2 regions of the Paenibacillus sp. FSL H7-0714 genome follow, and region 1 is predicted to be linked to the other one. Evidence: a T-box and tRNA genes for the amino acid it is inferred to sense, from the RefSeq annotation. Region 1 holds a T-box; the other holds one or more tRNA genes.
What was found. The T-box of region 1 lies ahead of trpS (tryptophan--tRNA ligase). A T-box ahead of a tRNA ligase gene usually reads a tRNA of that ligase, here a tRNA-Trp.
Positions count from the first base shown of each region.

Region 2: it encodes a tRNA-Trp, which carries the amino acid that the T-box ahead of trpS (tryptophan--tRNA ligase) is inferred to sense. The anticodon was not compared.

Region 1 covers NZ_JBBOPT010000001.1:6,049,829-6,057,154, reverse strand. Annotated here, with positions in the region: gene NST34_RS27195 (DUF2225 domain-containing protein) at 1-352, shown strand, start outside; gene NST34_RS27190 (hypothetical protein) at 445-675, opposite strand; gene NST34_RS27185 (YycC family protein) at 672-863, opposite strand; gene NST34_RS27180 (M3 family oligoendopeptidase) at 982-2,781, shown strand; gene NST34_RS27175 (O-methyltransferase) at 3,143-3,553, shown strand; gene NST34_RS27170 (alpha/beta-type small acid-soluble spore protein) at 3,695-3,925, opposite strand; gene NST34_RS27165 (aldose 1-epimerase) at 4,129-5,103, opposite strand; T-box leader at 5,238-5,477, shown strand; gene trpS (tryptophan--tRNA ligase) at 5,539-6,525, shown strand; gene NST34_RS27155 (hypothetical protein) at 6,527-6,715, opposite strand; gene NST34_RS27150 (metal-dependent hydrolase) at 6,824-7,326, opposite strand, start outside.
Region 2 covers NZ_JBBOPT010000001.1:6,185,791-6,193,116, reverse strand. Annotated here, with positions in the region: rRNA gene NST34_RS27780 (23S ribosomal RNA) at 1-652, shown strand, start outside; rRNA gene rrf (5S ribosomal RNA) at 726-842, shown strand; tRNA gene NST34_RS27770 (tRNA-Ile) at 901-977, shown strand; tRNA gene NST34_RS27765 (tRNA-Asn) at 981-1,056, shown strand; tRNA gene NST34_RS27760 (tRNA-Ser) at 1,062-1,154, shown strand; tRNA gene NST34_RS27755 (tRNA-Glu) at 1,171-1,242, shown strand; tRNA gene NST34_RS27750 (tRNA-Val) at 1,249-1,324, shown strand; tRNA gene NST34_RS27745 (tRNA-Met) at 1,342-1,418, shown strand; tRNA gene NST34_RS27740 (tRNA-Asp) at 1,445-1,522, shown strand; tRNA gene NST34_RS27735 (tRNA-Phe) at 1,530-1,605, shown strand; tRNA gene NST34_RS27730 (tRNA-Thr) at 1,626-1,701, shown strand; tRNA gene NST34_RS27725 (tRNA-Tyr) at 1,707-1,792, shown strand; tRNA gene NST34_RS27720 (tRNA-Trp) at 1,801-1,874, shown strand; tRNA gene NST34_RS27715 (tRNA-His) at 1,911-1,986, shown strand; tRNA gene NST34_RS27710 (tRNA-His) at 2,027-2,099, shown strand; tRNA gene NST34_RS27705 (tRNA-Gln) at 2,121-2,195, shown strand; tRNA gene NST34_RS27700 (tRNA-Gly) at 2,202-2,276, shown strand; tRNA gene NST34_RS27695 (tRNA-Cys) at 2,289-2,362, shown strand; tRNA gene NST34_RS27690 (tRNA-Leu) at 2,377-2,455, shown strand; gene NST34_RS27685 (AraC family transcriptional regulator) at 2,589-3,338, opposite strand; gene NST34_RS27680 (BMP family ABC transporter substrate-binding protein) at 3,665-4,804, shown strand; gene NST34_RS27675 (ABC transporter ATP-binding protein) at 4,907-6,469, shown strand; gene NST34_RS27670 (ABC transporter permease) at 6,462-7,326, shown strand, end outside.

The sequences.
Region 1 (7,326 bases):
TCGAATTATTGCAAGTCTGCTTCATCACATTGCCTGGTTGTATCGGTATCAAGGGAATACGGAACAGGAACAACGCTTTTTGCGCTATTCATTAGCTGAATATGTGAAGGTATACGAAAAAGACGGAATAGCTGGCAATGATGCCCGGCTCATGTATCTTATCGGCGAACTTAACCGGCGCATCGGAGAGTTCTCTGTGGCTGTAATGTGGTTCTCCCGCCTGATTAATGATCAGAAGATTATGGATGCTGCGATGATTCGAGCTGCCAGGGAGCAGTGGGTTGTGCTAAGAGAGCAAATGCGCGGCGAAGCTGTAGATATTGATGCCGATGGATTGCCTTCAGGTTCTTAAAGCTTCACGAACAACAAAAAGCGCAGAAGAGAGTAATGCTCTCGTCTGCGCTTTATAAAAATGGTAAGATTGGGATTTAGATGACCTTCTATTTATCGGACTGCCCGATCGAATAGGAGGTAATCTCCGTCGTTATCTACAACTGTGGGACTGGCGCTGCAACATGGGAAGACAAGTAGTTTTTTCTTGCCGTCACGAACGATTTGCAATTCTTTTGGCTTCATAGGGAGAAGAACATTCTCCGAGTTGCAGAAAGGGCAATACTGCACATACATATCGCCTAAAATAATGTCATAAGGCCAGGTATGACTAAAAGGAATCATTGTGAACCCTTCCCAGAAGGAGACTCTTCATTTCCATCCTCAGCTTGCGGTGAATTCTGCTTTTTGGATAGCTCAGCTATTTTTTGTAGCAAAATATGTTGGGGCATATGCATCAAGTGTTCCAGTGGAACGCCTAGTTGCTTGGATAACGTTATGGCTGTTTCCGGTGAAATTTGTAGTGGCTTCATATGGATGCCCTCCTAAAGTTTATCGGCTATGAATGTTCCGGTATCGTTATTCACTTTACCATGGTGTTAAGTCAATTACAAAGAAAACCAAATGAGAGCAAAGGAATGGTGAGAAGACATGAAACAACCATTATCACTGACTTGGGAACTTGATTCCATATTTCCTGGGGGATCGTCCTCTACTGAGTTAGAAAGCTTTTTAAAGAATCTTGAACAAGATATTGCAGCCTTACAGGGTCTGGTGAAGAATGCTGTAGCTCCAACGGATGTTGAGTCTACAAAGGCGCTGGACGAGGTTATAGAACTGCTTCAGAGCTGTTCAGGAAGACTTGTGGAGGTCTCTTCCTTCGCAGACTGTCTGGGCGCTCAGAATCAAATGGACAAAGGTGCGGTAAGACTGGCGGCTCGAGTGACAAGTATGCGTGCCGGATTCGAAGGCATTAGCTCACAATTCAGTAATGTGCTTCGTCAGACTATAGACAAGGTATGGGCAGAGTGGATGGCACGTCCGGAGATTGCTCCATTAACGTTCGTGCTGAGCGAGAGCCGTGACTTGGCCCGTGAGAAGATGAGCCCAGAGTTGGAAAGCTTAGCGCTTGAACTAGCCGTTGACGGATATCATGGATGGAGCGGGCACTATGATACGATTGTAAGCTCGATTAAGATCCCATTTGAGGATGAAGAAGGAACAAAGCTGCTCTCCGCAGGTCAAGCTTTTAACAAGCTGGATGATCCAGATCCGAAAGTACGTCAATCCATGTTCCATAAATGGGAAGAAGCATGGACCGAAGCAGCAGATAACTGTGCGGATACCTTGAATCACTTAGCAGGCTTCCGTCTGAAGCTCTATAAAGGAAGAGGTTGGGAAGATATTCTGAAAGATCCGCTAAGCATCAATCGTATGTCACAAGATACTTTGAATGCGATGTGGGACGTGATTACGAATAGCAAGCCTGCACTCGTGACCTATCTTCAGCGTAAAGCTAAGCTGCTTGGACTGGATGCTCTTTCCTGGGTAGATGTCGAAGCGCCAGTGGGTAAATCTTCAGGTAAAATCCCATATGATCAGGCCGCTAAAGATATCGTTACCCAGTTCCGCAAATTTAGTCCGAAGATGGCAGAGTTTGCAGAGCGTGCTTTTGATAATAACTGGATTGAGGTTGAGGATCGTCCGGGAAAACGTCCTGGAGGTTTCTGTACATCCTTCCCTGAGAGTAAGGAATCGCGGATTTTCATGACTTATAGCGGTACAACTTCCAATGTTTCAACCTTGGCACATGAGCTGGGACATGCTTATCATTCTTACTTGCTGGATGATCAACCTGTATTTAATCAGAACTACGCTATGAACGTTGCAGAGACTGCTTCAACCTTCGCAGAGGTCATTGTATCTGACGCTCAGGTTAAAGCCGCTGGCAACGCTGAAGAGAAACTGGCGTTGCTTGAAACGAAAATTCAAAACAGCGTAGCTTTCTTTATGAACATTCACGCTCGGTTCTTATTCGAGACTCGTTTTTATGAGAAACGTAAGGAAGGCCTTGTAAATGCTGAGGAGCTGTCTGAATTGATGGTGGAAGCACAGAAGGAAGCCTTCTGTGGGGTGCTTTCGGAATACCATCCTCATTTCTGGGCTTCTAAACTGCATTTTTATATCACAGATGTGCCGTTCTATAACTTCCCTTACACCGTTGGCTACATGTTCAGCACAGGATTGTATCGACTGGCTCTGCAAGAAGGAGCGTCCTTTGCAGACAAATACGATAGCTTGTTGCAAGATACTGGTGTGATGACTTTAGAGGATTTGGTACTTAAGCATCTGGGTGTGGATCTTACGAAGCCGGACTTCTGGCAAGGCGCTACAGATCTGATTGTAGCTGACATTAATGAGTTCTTGGAGATGACGGAGCAATTAGTTTGAAAAAGTCTAAACTAAGACAAATTTAGCGGTAGAAAAAACAACAATTTTTCAGCATGAACACGCAAAAGTCCCTGATACAGGGGCTTTTTTTAATGATAAAATGTCGAAAAATCACGATTTATAAAAAGAAATATGTGATTAATCTATGGATTTCGCGCATCTATAGGGATAATAACCCAATTTTGCCGAATAATGTTGTTTGCCATTTGTTAGTAACCTATAATGAGTCTTAAGCCTTATATAAGGCACGCTAGAATACCACTTGGCTAAACTCACAAAAATAAGCAAGCGCTTACGAAGTCAGTTCTGCGAAGTGCACTCAAATCAAGCTATGCTCACAAAACTTTTAGGAGGAAAAGTAATGCTTAAGACGGAACAACTATCATTAGCGAGACAGATGGATATGGTGTTTAAGGAGCTGCAGGAAGAATTATCGGGATTAACTTCTGGTACGGTTTTTGTGCAAATACGAAATAACATGATCGGAAAATTCGGGATACGACATAATCCTCTTTCTGGGCGAAGCGGGGGATTCACTGATGCAAAAGAAGGGATGACAGATGGACAACAGTCTTCTTTTCGACTAATGGCACTGGAAAGCCTGAAATACAAGCGGCGTTGGACGCATGGTGAGATTTCTTATGAATTCGCCATTAGACAGGGAATGGTGATTGTAGATGCTACATTGGAGTCCAATTATAATATGGCGAATCTAATGATTCGATCGCCTCGTAATGCCTTTGCTGAAAGTTCCGAACAGTTTTTTGGTTAAGCGTTGTTTACATAAAATTTCAATAATTGTGAAAATCAAAAACCCTCCCACAGCTTCAGAAAGAAGTGTGAGAGGGCTCGAAAGCTACTCGGCTTTAGGCTTAATATGCCCTAGCCGGATAAAACACTTAAGATAACGTTGTTACTGACGACCAGACAGTTGTTGTTCTGCCAGTTGTACTAGACGTTTAGTGATGTAACCGCCCAGAGAACCAGTTTCGCGAGAAGTGTAGTTCCCGTAATAACCGTCAGCTGGGATCGTTACTCCAAGCTCCTGTGCTGCTTCATATTTCAACTGTTGCAATGCCGCAGTTGCTTGAGGAACGACCAGGTTATTGGAACGGCTGCTACGACCTTGACCTGCTTGACCCATGTGTGTCACCTCCTTCGCCCGTTGTGAAGATAGTATGAGCGCTAAGAGGTTAATTCATGCATCACTTCGAAAGGTTTTAAGGATGGTAATTATTAGTGAAATAAAAGTGAGGATAGAAACCCTTTATTACTAGGGATTACACAAAAAAAATCGGTCTTCCCTTACGTAATCGCAAGGTAAGACCGATATAATGTATATCTGCTTTAAATCTCAGGATAGATCATTTCCAGCACGGTGGATAGATTCTGACTTTGACCGGGTTCTACCGTTAAAAGACCTGTAAAGGAAGCATCCTCGGATACATTCGGTGCATTCGCGAGCCATGTATAGGGCTCAATACACAGAAATTGATCCGCCGGTCCTTTGGTATATAGCACCCAGTGACGGAATAGATTCTCGTCAGCAGTATAACGAAGGCCATAACCATCATCACGTAATAATAAGGCTTCTACAGGCTGTTTTTCTCCAATACGTAGAGCAGTATCAAAATTAGTTCCCTGCATGTTCATTCCGGTGTTCAAGGCTTCCAGATCACCAAGTGGAATCAGATTGCCGCTAGGGAGCAATTCATCGTTCAGTTCATAAATACTATTTACTGGGAGCTTAAGATTCCAGCGCTCAGGTTCTCCATCAATCATAAACCAGGTGTGATAACCGATCCCAAAAGGAATTCGATGATCTCCAAGATTTGTAACCTTTAAAGTTTGGGTAAATCGGGCTTCCTGAAGCCTAAACGTCATTTCGAATTTAAGTGGGATAGGGAATTGCTCCATCCAGTGAGGATCATCTTCCGTTCGGAATTCAGTAGTGACCGCGCAACCATCCTCATCTTCTTCAATATCGCTGACACACCAAGCCTGAGTTCGGTGTAGACCATGAATATGATTGTCATTAGCGGTATTCTGGTCGAATTGATAACTTGTACCCTCGAACTGAAATTGGCCCTTGCGAATTCTTCCGGGTGGAATTAATAGCGGCATGCCAAAATGGTAAGGTTTTTGCATAAAGAAAGCTTGATCGCTTTCATCAGGCCGCCGTAGAATTTCCCGTTGTTTCTTTACATCAAACAATGAAATCACGTTATTTCCTAGTCGCGGCAAAAGCGTGACTTCCAGTTCACGGCTGTGCAAAATATAAGTATCATAACCGCCCCACTGCCCTTTGGTCACCTGTTTCATGAGATATGCTCCTTTATCGTAACTGTAATCGAATAGAACATGGATAACCTTATCATAACAGATTTATACGGTAGTGGTTAAGTGATTTGACAACTTCTCTTTATGGTTCTATGATGAAGGCATTAATTCATGATGATAATGTGATGACGGGGACAAGTAGGCAGGTATTGCACCTTCAGAAAGCCGGTGGTTGATGCGAACCGGTAGGACAAACCTGATGAATGGACCCCTGAGCGCCGAGCTTGAACGGGAGCTAAATGCCCTAGTAGACCGGCCGGATCTTCCCCGTTAACGGAAGACTAAGGCTGTTTTCTTCTTGTCTAAACAAGATTAAGCAGCGAATAAGGGTGGCACCACGGTCTCACGTCCCTTGCGGATGGGGCTTTTTTTGCGTTCTCGGAAACTTAGAAATGACATCAAACGGAGGTCTATATTATGAAAAAAGTATTGTCAGGCATTCAGCCGAGCGGTTCACTTACACTGGGGAACTACATTGGAGCACTGAAAAATTTTGTGAAGCTGCAAGATGATCATCAATGTTTCTTTATGGTTGTCGATATGCATGCGATCACTGTAGCACAAGATCCGGCGGCACTGCGTGAGCAGTCAGAGTCCGTAGCAGCCCTCTTTATTGCAGCGGGAATTGATCCTGCACGTTCTAATGTCTATATGCAGTCGCATGTGCCACAACACGCTGAACTAGGCTGGATCATGACGACACTTACAGCAATGGGTGAGTTGGAGCGTATGACCCAGTTTAAAGATAAATCATCAGGTAAAGATTCTGTTGGCGCTGGTTTATTCGTCTATCCTTCCTTGATGGCAGCAGATATTCTTGTTTATAACGCAGATCTTGTGCCGGTCGGAGAAGATCAGAAGCAACATTTGGAGCTGACTCGTGATTTAGCTGGCCGCTTCAATAATCGTTTTGGCGAATTCTTTACCATTCCGGAGCCGTACATTCCAGAGGTGGGTGCACGTATTATGTCTCTGGATGATGGTACCAAAAAAATGAGCAAGAGCAACCCTAACGCTGGCAGCTACATTGCTCTGTTGGATTCACCGGACGTGATCCGTAAAAAAATCAGCCGTGCAACGACTGATTCAGGACGTGAAGTGATTTTTGATCCAGCTAATAAGCCAGAGATCAGTAATTTGATGAGTATTTATTCCGAATGTTCTGGAATGACACTCCAGCAAATTGCCGATCGTTATGAAGGGCAAATGTATGGTGGCTTTAAGAAGGAGCTTGCTGAAGTGGTTGTATCTACGCTTGAGCCTTTACAACAAAAATATAATGAAATTCGTAGCTCGGGTGCGATTACAGATATTCTCGCTGAAGGTGCTGGTCGTGCACGTATTGTTGCAACTGAGACGTTGAATGGAGTTAAAGAACGGATGGGATTTCTGCCAGCTCGTTAATTTAATCAGCGCTCAGGCTTTCCTGTTTGCGTCTGATCTTGGCCTTGAGGATAAATCCCCAGCCAATATTCATGACACAGAGAAACCCGAGCAGAAGTGCCAACCAAAAGCTATAACTGATCGCGATTGAAGCGGCAGTAAGAATAAGAATAGAAGAACAAGCGAACCAAAGTGAAAGTCCTTTACCCATTAGGAGAGCCTTCCTTTCTATGTCTGCTAAAATGAATCCCGGAGTATGATAATAATACTCCGGGATTTTTTGTGATTATAGAATAGATCTCTGCGTAAGTCTACAGTTTCATCGTAAAGAACCAGGGTCAATGGAAAATCGTTTGTCGAGCTTCTCGCTGCTAAGCCAACCTACATAAGTATTTAAAGGTCGATATTGATTGTCCATCACTAACACAGCCACAAATGGGTATTGTTTGCGATGTAAATAACGTACGTCCCCCCAGCGAACCATATATCCTGAAGGAAGTTCCTCGACTTCGGCTACTGCATAAGAGGTGAAGTATAGAAAGGACTGAATATCAGGGTGCGACTTGGATATCTCCACAGCGGGATGATTCGAGCATACAGCATGTTTGAACCATTCCAGTCGATTATTGACTAACTGCCCAACATCATAACTACCATCTTTTTTCACTTTTACTACGTTCCAGCGCTTTAGTGAAATTGTAGGGATTACAATATAACGTTCGCCGGCATTATGATGTAAATCCTTGAGTTTGATATTACGCGTAAGACGTGCGTGAACGACGGTTCTCCAAATATAATAAAGAATAGTACAGGCATACAGCG
Region 2 (7,326 bases), 140 kb from region 1:
CAGTTTGACTGGGGCGGTCGCCTCCTAAAGAGTAACGGAGGCGTTCCAAGGTTCCCTCAGAATGGTTGGAAATCATTCGAAGAGTGCAAAGGCATAAGGGAGCTTGACTGCGAGACCTACAAGTCGAGCAGGGACGAAAGTCGGACTTAGTGATCCGGTGGTACCGCATGGAAGGGCCATCGCTCAACGGATAAAAGCTACCCTGGGGATAACAGGCTTATCTCCCCCAAGAGTCCACATCGACGGGGAGGTTTGGCACCTCGATGTCGGCTCATCGCATCCTGGGGCTGAAGTAGGTCCCAAGGGTTGGGCTGTTCGCCCATTAAAGCGGTACGCGAGCTGGGTTCAGAACGTCGTGAGACAGTTCGGTCCCTATCTGTCGTGGGCGCAGGAAATTTGAGAGGAGCTGTCCTTAGTACGAGAGGACCGGGATGGACGTACCGCTGGTGCACCAGTTGTTTCGCCAGAAGCATGGCTGGGTAGCTACGTACGGACGGGATAAGCGCTGAAAGCATCTAAGCGTGAAGCCCCCCTCAAGATGAGATTTCCCAATTAGTAAGACCCCTTGAAGACGACGAGGTAGATAGGTTGGAGGTGGAAGTGCAGTAATGCATGGAGCTGACCAATACTAATCGGTCGAGGGCTTATCCTATACTTAATACGCAAATTCAATTCGGATTCAGTTTTCAGGCATCAAGCCTGAGCATTTACGCTGTAAATGCCCGTTTGGTGGCGATAGCGGAGGGGTTCCACACGTACCCATCCCGAACACGACCGTTAAGCCCTCCAGCGCCGATGGTACTTGGACCGAAGGGTCCTGGGAGAGTAGGACGTCGCCAAGCGGACAACCACATTACCCGTGGTATTTTTTTTGCCCTTAATATTGATGTGTCTTAAAAAGGGCCTTTAGCTCAGCTGGTTAGAGCGCACCCCTGATAAGGGTGAGGTCGGTGGTTCGAGTCCACTAAGGCCCACCATATTCCCTGATAGCTCAGTTGGTAGAGCACTCGACTGTTAATCGAGTTGTCACAGGTTCGAGTCCTGTTCGGGGAGCCATTTATGGAGAGGTGTCCGAGTTTGGCCGAAGGAGCACGATTGGAAATCGTGTAGGCGCCACAAGCGTCTCGAGGGTTCGAATCCCTCTCTCTCCGCCACAAAGTTTATTAGCATGGCCCGTTGGTCAAGGGGTTAAGACACCTCCCTTTCACGGAGGTAACATGGGTTCGAATCCCATACGGGTCATAACATGGAGGCTTAGCTCAGCTGGGAGAGCATCTGCCTTACAAGCAGAGGGTCGGGGGTTCGATCCCCTCAGCCTCCACCATATTCATTTAAGAACGACGCGGGGTGGAGCAGCCCGGTAGCTCGTCGGGCTCATAACCCGAAGGCCGCAGGTTCAAATCCTGCCCCCGCAACCAATTTTCATCAAGTAATTATATCTTTTGGAACCGTGGTGTAGTTGGCCTAACATGCCTGCCTGTCACGCAGGAGATCGCGAGTTCGAATCTCGTCGGTTCCGCCATTTTCTTGGCTCGATAGCTCAGTCGGTAGAGCAGAGGACTGAAAATCCTCGTGTCGGCGGTTCGAATCCGTCTCGAGCCACCATATAGTATACAACTTAATATGCCGGTGTAGCTCAATTGGTAGAGCAACTGACTTGTAATCAGTAGGTTGGGGGTTCAAGTCCTCTCGCCGGCACCATCTTTGGGGGATTAGCGAAGTGGCCAAACGCATCAGACTGTAAATCTGCTCACGTACGTGTTCGGTGGTTCGAATCCATCATCCCCCACCATTTTTTTTAGGGGCATAGTTTAAAGGTAGAACAACGGTCTCCAAAACCGTTGGTGTGGGTTCAATTCCTGCTGCCCCTGCCAATCTTTATCTAAAGTCTTTCTCTAAAGTTTAATATGGCGGTCGTGGCGAAGGGGTTAACGCACCGGTTTGTGGATCCGGCATTCGTGGGTTCAAGTCCCATCGGTCGCCCCATTTACTTTAAGAAGAACAGCAACAATATTAGTTTAATATGGCGATTGTGGCGAAGTGGTTAACGCACCGGATTGTGGTTCCGGCATTCGTGGGTTCGAGACCCATCAGTCGCCCCTTTTATTTTAAAATGTTATTGGGGATTAGCCAAGCGGTAAGGCAACGGACTTTGACTCCGTCATGCATAGGTTCAAATCCTATATCCCCAGCCATTTTATGCGGACGTGGCTCAGCGGTAGAGCATCGCCTTGCCAAGGCGAGGGTCGCGGGTTCGATTCCCGTCGTCCGCTCCAAAGTTTTCATATGGCGCCATAGCCAAGTGGTAAGGCAAAGCTCTGCAAAAGCTTTATCCCCAGTTCAAATCTGGGTGGCGCCTCCATTAATTTCATATGTGCCGGCGTGGCGGAATGGCAGACGCGCTCGACTCAAAATCGAGAGGGAAACCGTGGAGGTTCGAGTCCTCTCGCCGGTATATCAAAAAGGTTTGTAAAGTCGCTTGTATAAGCAACTTTACAAACCTTTTTTCTTTGTCTTTGAGCTTTTATTCTTAAGCCGTTGAATTAGAGGCGTCTCTAATCAACGGCCTTTTTGTGTGGAGTGTTGTTTTATTGACTGCTTAGTCGGAATGCTCGTGGGGTGAGACCAATTTCACGTTTAAACATATTGCAGAATTGGGCGTCATTCACAAACCCAGCAGCAGCTGATACTTCAGAGATATGCATTTGGGTATGTTGCAAGAGAGACTTTGCATAATCCAGACGTTTCAATAGTAGATAGCGCAGAGGTGAAGAACCGAATCGTTCTTTAAATAAATGGCGGAAACGATCATAGCTGTATCCAGACATCTCAGAAAGTGTTGCGACCGATAGCTTATGGCGGTAATGCTCATTCATATAGTTTAGAACATATTGGACTCTGTCTTCCGTTGGTGATTGAAACCCAGAGGCGCTAAGAAGCCGTATCAGATGAACAGTGATTTCGCTCATTTGAAGGTTCAATAGTTCAGAGAATCCATCTTGTTTGCGCGCAAACTCTGCTTTCATTCGAAGCAAGATCTGTAGAACAGTATGGTCTTTATCATCTTCATATACGCCCTGCAAATTCTCCATATTTGGGTGATTTGAATGGAAACCTACAAATAGTATAGTAGCATCCTCGCGATGATTCTCATCATGTTTATGATTGGGTGGTATCAGCGCGAATGAAGAAGAACGAAAATGATAACTTCGGGAACCTACATTGGTAGTTCCTAATCCGTTTAAATAATAGACTAGTTCATAACATTCATGCTGGTGTGGTGGAATATAGGTATTAACCTCATGTGCTGCATTTACAATATATAGAACACGATCCATGATGAGCCTCCAATAATTATGTTTTAGCCGAATCGTACAAAATTATGACCGAAATCATATAATTATTTTCATTAATATTTGATATGATCGTATCAAGAAATCCGAAGATTAGCAACCTGACTGGCCATCTCGTTCGGAAATTAGTCGGATTATTCGTAAAAATTATAATTTTCTCTCTTTTTTTGAGTGTATTCGTTAAAATCATTAAAATTTTGACAATGTTACATGAAAAATGAGAGTTTCCATCTAAATCGTGAAATATACAACGGACTAAGAAGGAGAATCTCTCAAATTACTAACCAACTATAAATAGGGGGAATAGAAAAATGAAAAAGAAAGTTCTTTCTTTGTTGTTACTAGTAGTAATGGTAATGGTCACAGCCTGTGGAAATAATACGTCGAGTAATGGATCTTCCGCGAATGCAGGATCTAACGCAGCTGAAGGTGGAGAAACAGGTTCAGGGGATAAACTCAAAGTTGTACTTCTGATTCCAGGAACGCTTGGAGATAAATCTTTCTTTGACTCTGCGAATAGCGGTTTGCAAAAGGTTAAGGATGAGCTGGGTGCAGAAACAAAAGTTGTAGAAATGGGTGTCGATAAAACGAAATGGGAGCCTACGTTTAACGATATCGCCGCTGAGGACTGGGATGTTATTATTTCTGGCGGATCGGAAATTACAGAGATGTTTAATGCAACGGCTGAATTATATCCTGACAAAAAGTTCATTAACTATGATACCGATATAGATGAAGCACCAGAGAATATGTACAACATGTCTTATGCAACAAATGAAGTATCTTTTCTAGCAGGTGCTGTAGCGGCGCTAGCTACACAATCGGATATGGAAAATGCTAATCCTGAGAATGTGATCGGTTTTGTAGGCGGCATGGACATTCCAGGAATTAACGCTTTCTTGGTAGGCTACATTCAGGGCGCTCAATATGTTGATCCTGATGTGAAGGTCGCTGTATCATATGCTGGCGATTTCGTTAACCCGGCTAAAGGCAAGGAGCTTTCGCTGATTCAATATAACTCCGGTGTGGACGTTATTTTTAACGTGGCTGGGGGTACAGGTCTTGGGATCTTTGATGCAGCTAAGGAGAAGAAGAAATATGCTATCGGTGTAGACTCCGATCAGGCGATGTTGCTTAACGATACAGATAGCGAAAAAGCAAACTTGATCGTTACTTCTTCTATTAAAAAGATTGATAGTGCTATTCTGGGTGCCGTGAAGAGATTACAAGACGGTACACTTGAGATGGGTAAACGTGATGTGTTGAGCTTTGTAGATGATGGTGTAGGCATTGCAGAGAATGAAATCTATAAAAATATCTTTCCTGCCGATCTTCAGGCTAAAGTTGAAGAAGTGAAGCAAAAGCTGATCAATAAAGAAATTACAGTAGATAACGCGATGGGAATGGAAACCTCTGAAGTAGAAGCCATTCGTAACGCAGTTAAGCCTTAAGTATAGCTATAAAGTGATAAACCTACAGTTGGAGATTCTTCTTTTAGAAGAATTCCAGCTGTATATTTTTGCAGACCTCCAAGTCGAAAGGCGTTGAGACCTATGAACAAAGCTCTGCTGGAAATGCGGGGAATTACCAAGGTGTATCCCAATGGTGTCGTTGCAAATAAAGACGTGCATTTTTCTTTACGTGAGGGAGAAATTCATGCGATTGCGGGCGAGAACGGCGCTGGTAAATCAACTTTAATGAAGATCATGTTCGGCATGGAAGAGCCTAGTGAAGGTGAAATCTTTATCAAGGGTGAAAAAGTGAAGCTGCAATCTGCTCAGGATGCCATTGATAGAGGGATTGGTATGGTTCACCAGCATTTTATGCTGGTCCCTTCTTTTACGGTAGCAGAGAACATGGTGCTGGGCATGGAACCTCGTAAGGGCGTTGGCATCAATTATGCAGAAGCTGTACGCATGACCGAAGAGACTGCGAAAAAATACAATCTGGCAGTGGATCCAAAAGCAAAAGTGGAGGATCTCACGGTTGGTATGAAGCAAAAGGTTGAAATTCTGAAGGCGCTGCTGCGTGGTGCAAAAATCCTCGTTCTGGATGAGCCGACCGCAGTGTTGACCCCACAGGAAACAGAGGAATTGTTCCGGGAGCTTAAGCAGTTAAGAGAGCAGGGTCATACGATTGTTTTTATTTCACACAAGTTGAAAGAAGTTAAAGCGATCTGTGACAGAATTACGATCATGCGTAGTGGACGTAGTGAAGGTGTCTTCCAAACGAAGGATGTCACGGAGCAAGAAATCTCACGCCTTATGGTGGGCAGAGACGTCGTGTTGAAATATGACAAGGAGATTCTGTCTATTGGGGAGCCGGTACTCACTGTGCAGGGCTTAGATGTAAATGATGCACACGGCAAAGCGTTGCTAACAGATATCAACTTTGCAGTACGCGGGGGACAAATTATCGGGATTGCTGGTGTAGAAGGGAATGGGCAGACACAGCTCATTGAGGCTCTTACGGGTAGCCTAAGAGGGGTCTCAAGCCAAGGCTCTGTGCTAGTGAAGGGAAAAGATATTCGTGAATCGGATATTTTAGATATTCGTAAGCTAGGCGTTTCCTATATCCCAGAGGATAGGATGCATCAAGGGATAGCCAGTGATGCGAGCATAGCGGATAATCTGCTGTCCACTCAGTATCGTACAAAAGCTATGAATAAAGGTCCCTTTTTAAATGGATCACGAATTGCCAAGCTTGCAGTATCACTTGTAGAAGAATTTAAAGTCCGCTGTTCGGGACCTTCTCAGCCAATAGGTATGTTATCAGGTGGTAACATGCAGAAGGTTGTCGTAGCTAGAGAGTGTTCTACAGAACCGCAACTGCTTATTGCAGAGCAGCCGACACGGGGCGTGGATATAGGCGCGGCGCAGTTCATACATCAAAAGCTGTTGGAGCTGCGCTCAGACGATTGCGCTATTTTGCTAGTGTCAGCAGACTTAAATGAGATCTTGGAGATCAGCGATAGTCTACTAGTGATGTATGAAGGAAAGATTGTTGCCTTTTTCGAGGAGCCTTCCAAGGTTAGTGAAGAAGAATTAGGGCTTTATATGCTAGGGATTCATCGACAGGACGAGGAGCAAATCAGGAGGGCCGTAAATCATGTTTAAAGTAAAATATTTTGAATATATTCGAACATCGGCAGTAATCGTAATTGCACTCGCTATTGCTTTTCTGATCATCTCATTGGTCAGCAATCAGCCGGTGAAGACGATTGGGATATTCCTATTTGAGCCGCTATCCAGTAAAGGTCATATCGGTAATGTGATTGAGATGGCCATTCCGCTCATGTTCACTGGGCTAGCAGTTTCCTTGTTGTTCCGGGCAAATATGTTCAATTTGGGAGCTGAAGGGATTTTCTATTTCTCCGGTGTTGTAACTTCCGTGTTGGCTATTCATTTAACGCTGGACGGGTGGCTTCATCCGATCGTAGCTATTGCTGCGGGTTCTATTGTTGGTGCGTTGCTCTCGGCAATACCCGGGATCCTCAAAGCCAAATGGAATGCTAATGAGCTCGTTACATCCTTGATGTTCAATAATATTTTGTTTGGAGTAGGTTTATATCTACTGAACTATCACTTACGTGATGCAAAAGCATTTGCCAATGTATCCTACAAATTCGAGAAAACGGCACTGCTGAGTAAAATGGTACCTGGCACCCGTATTCATACCGGACTTATTATCGTTATCGTGCTTATTATTGCAGCGCATTTATTCCTATACAAGACTAAATGGGGATATGAGCTGCGAATGACAGGCATCAACCGGAACTTTGCACGTTATTCAGGCATGAAGACCGCGAAGGTTATTATACTGGTTCACTTGATTGCTGGTTTTATCGCGGGAATGGGTGGTTCCGTAGAAGTGCTAGGGATGTACAATCGATTCCAATGGACATCGTTACCAGGTTATGGCTTAGATGGTGCTCTTGTAGCGATGTTAGCCAAGAATAATCCGCTATCCGTAA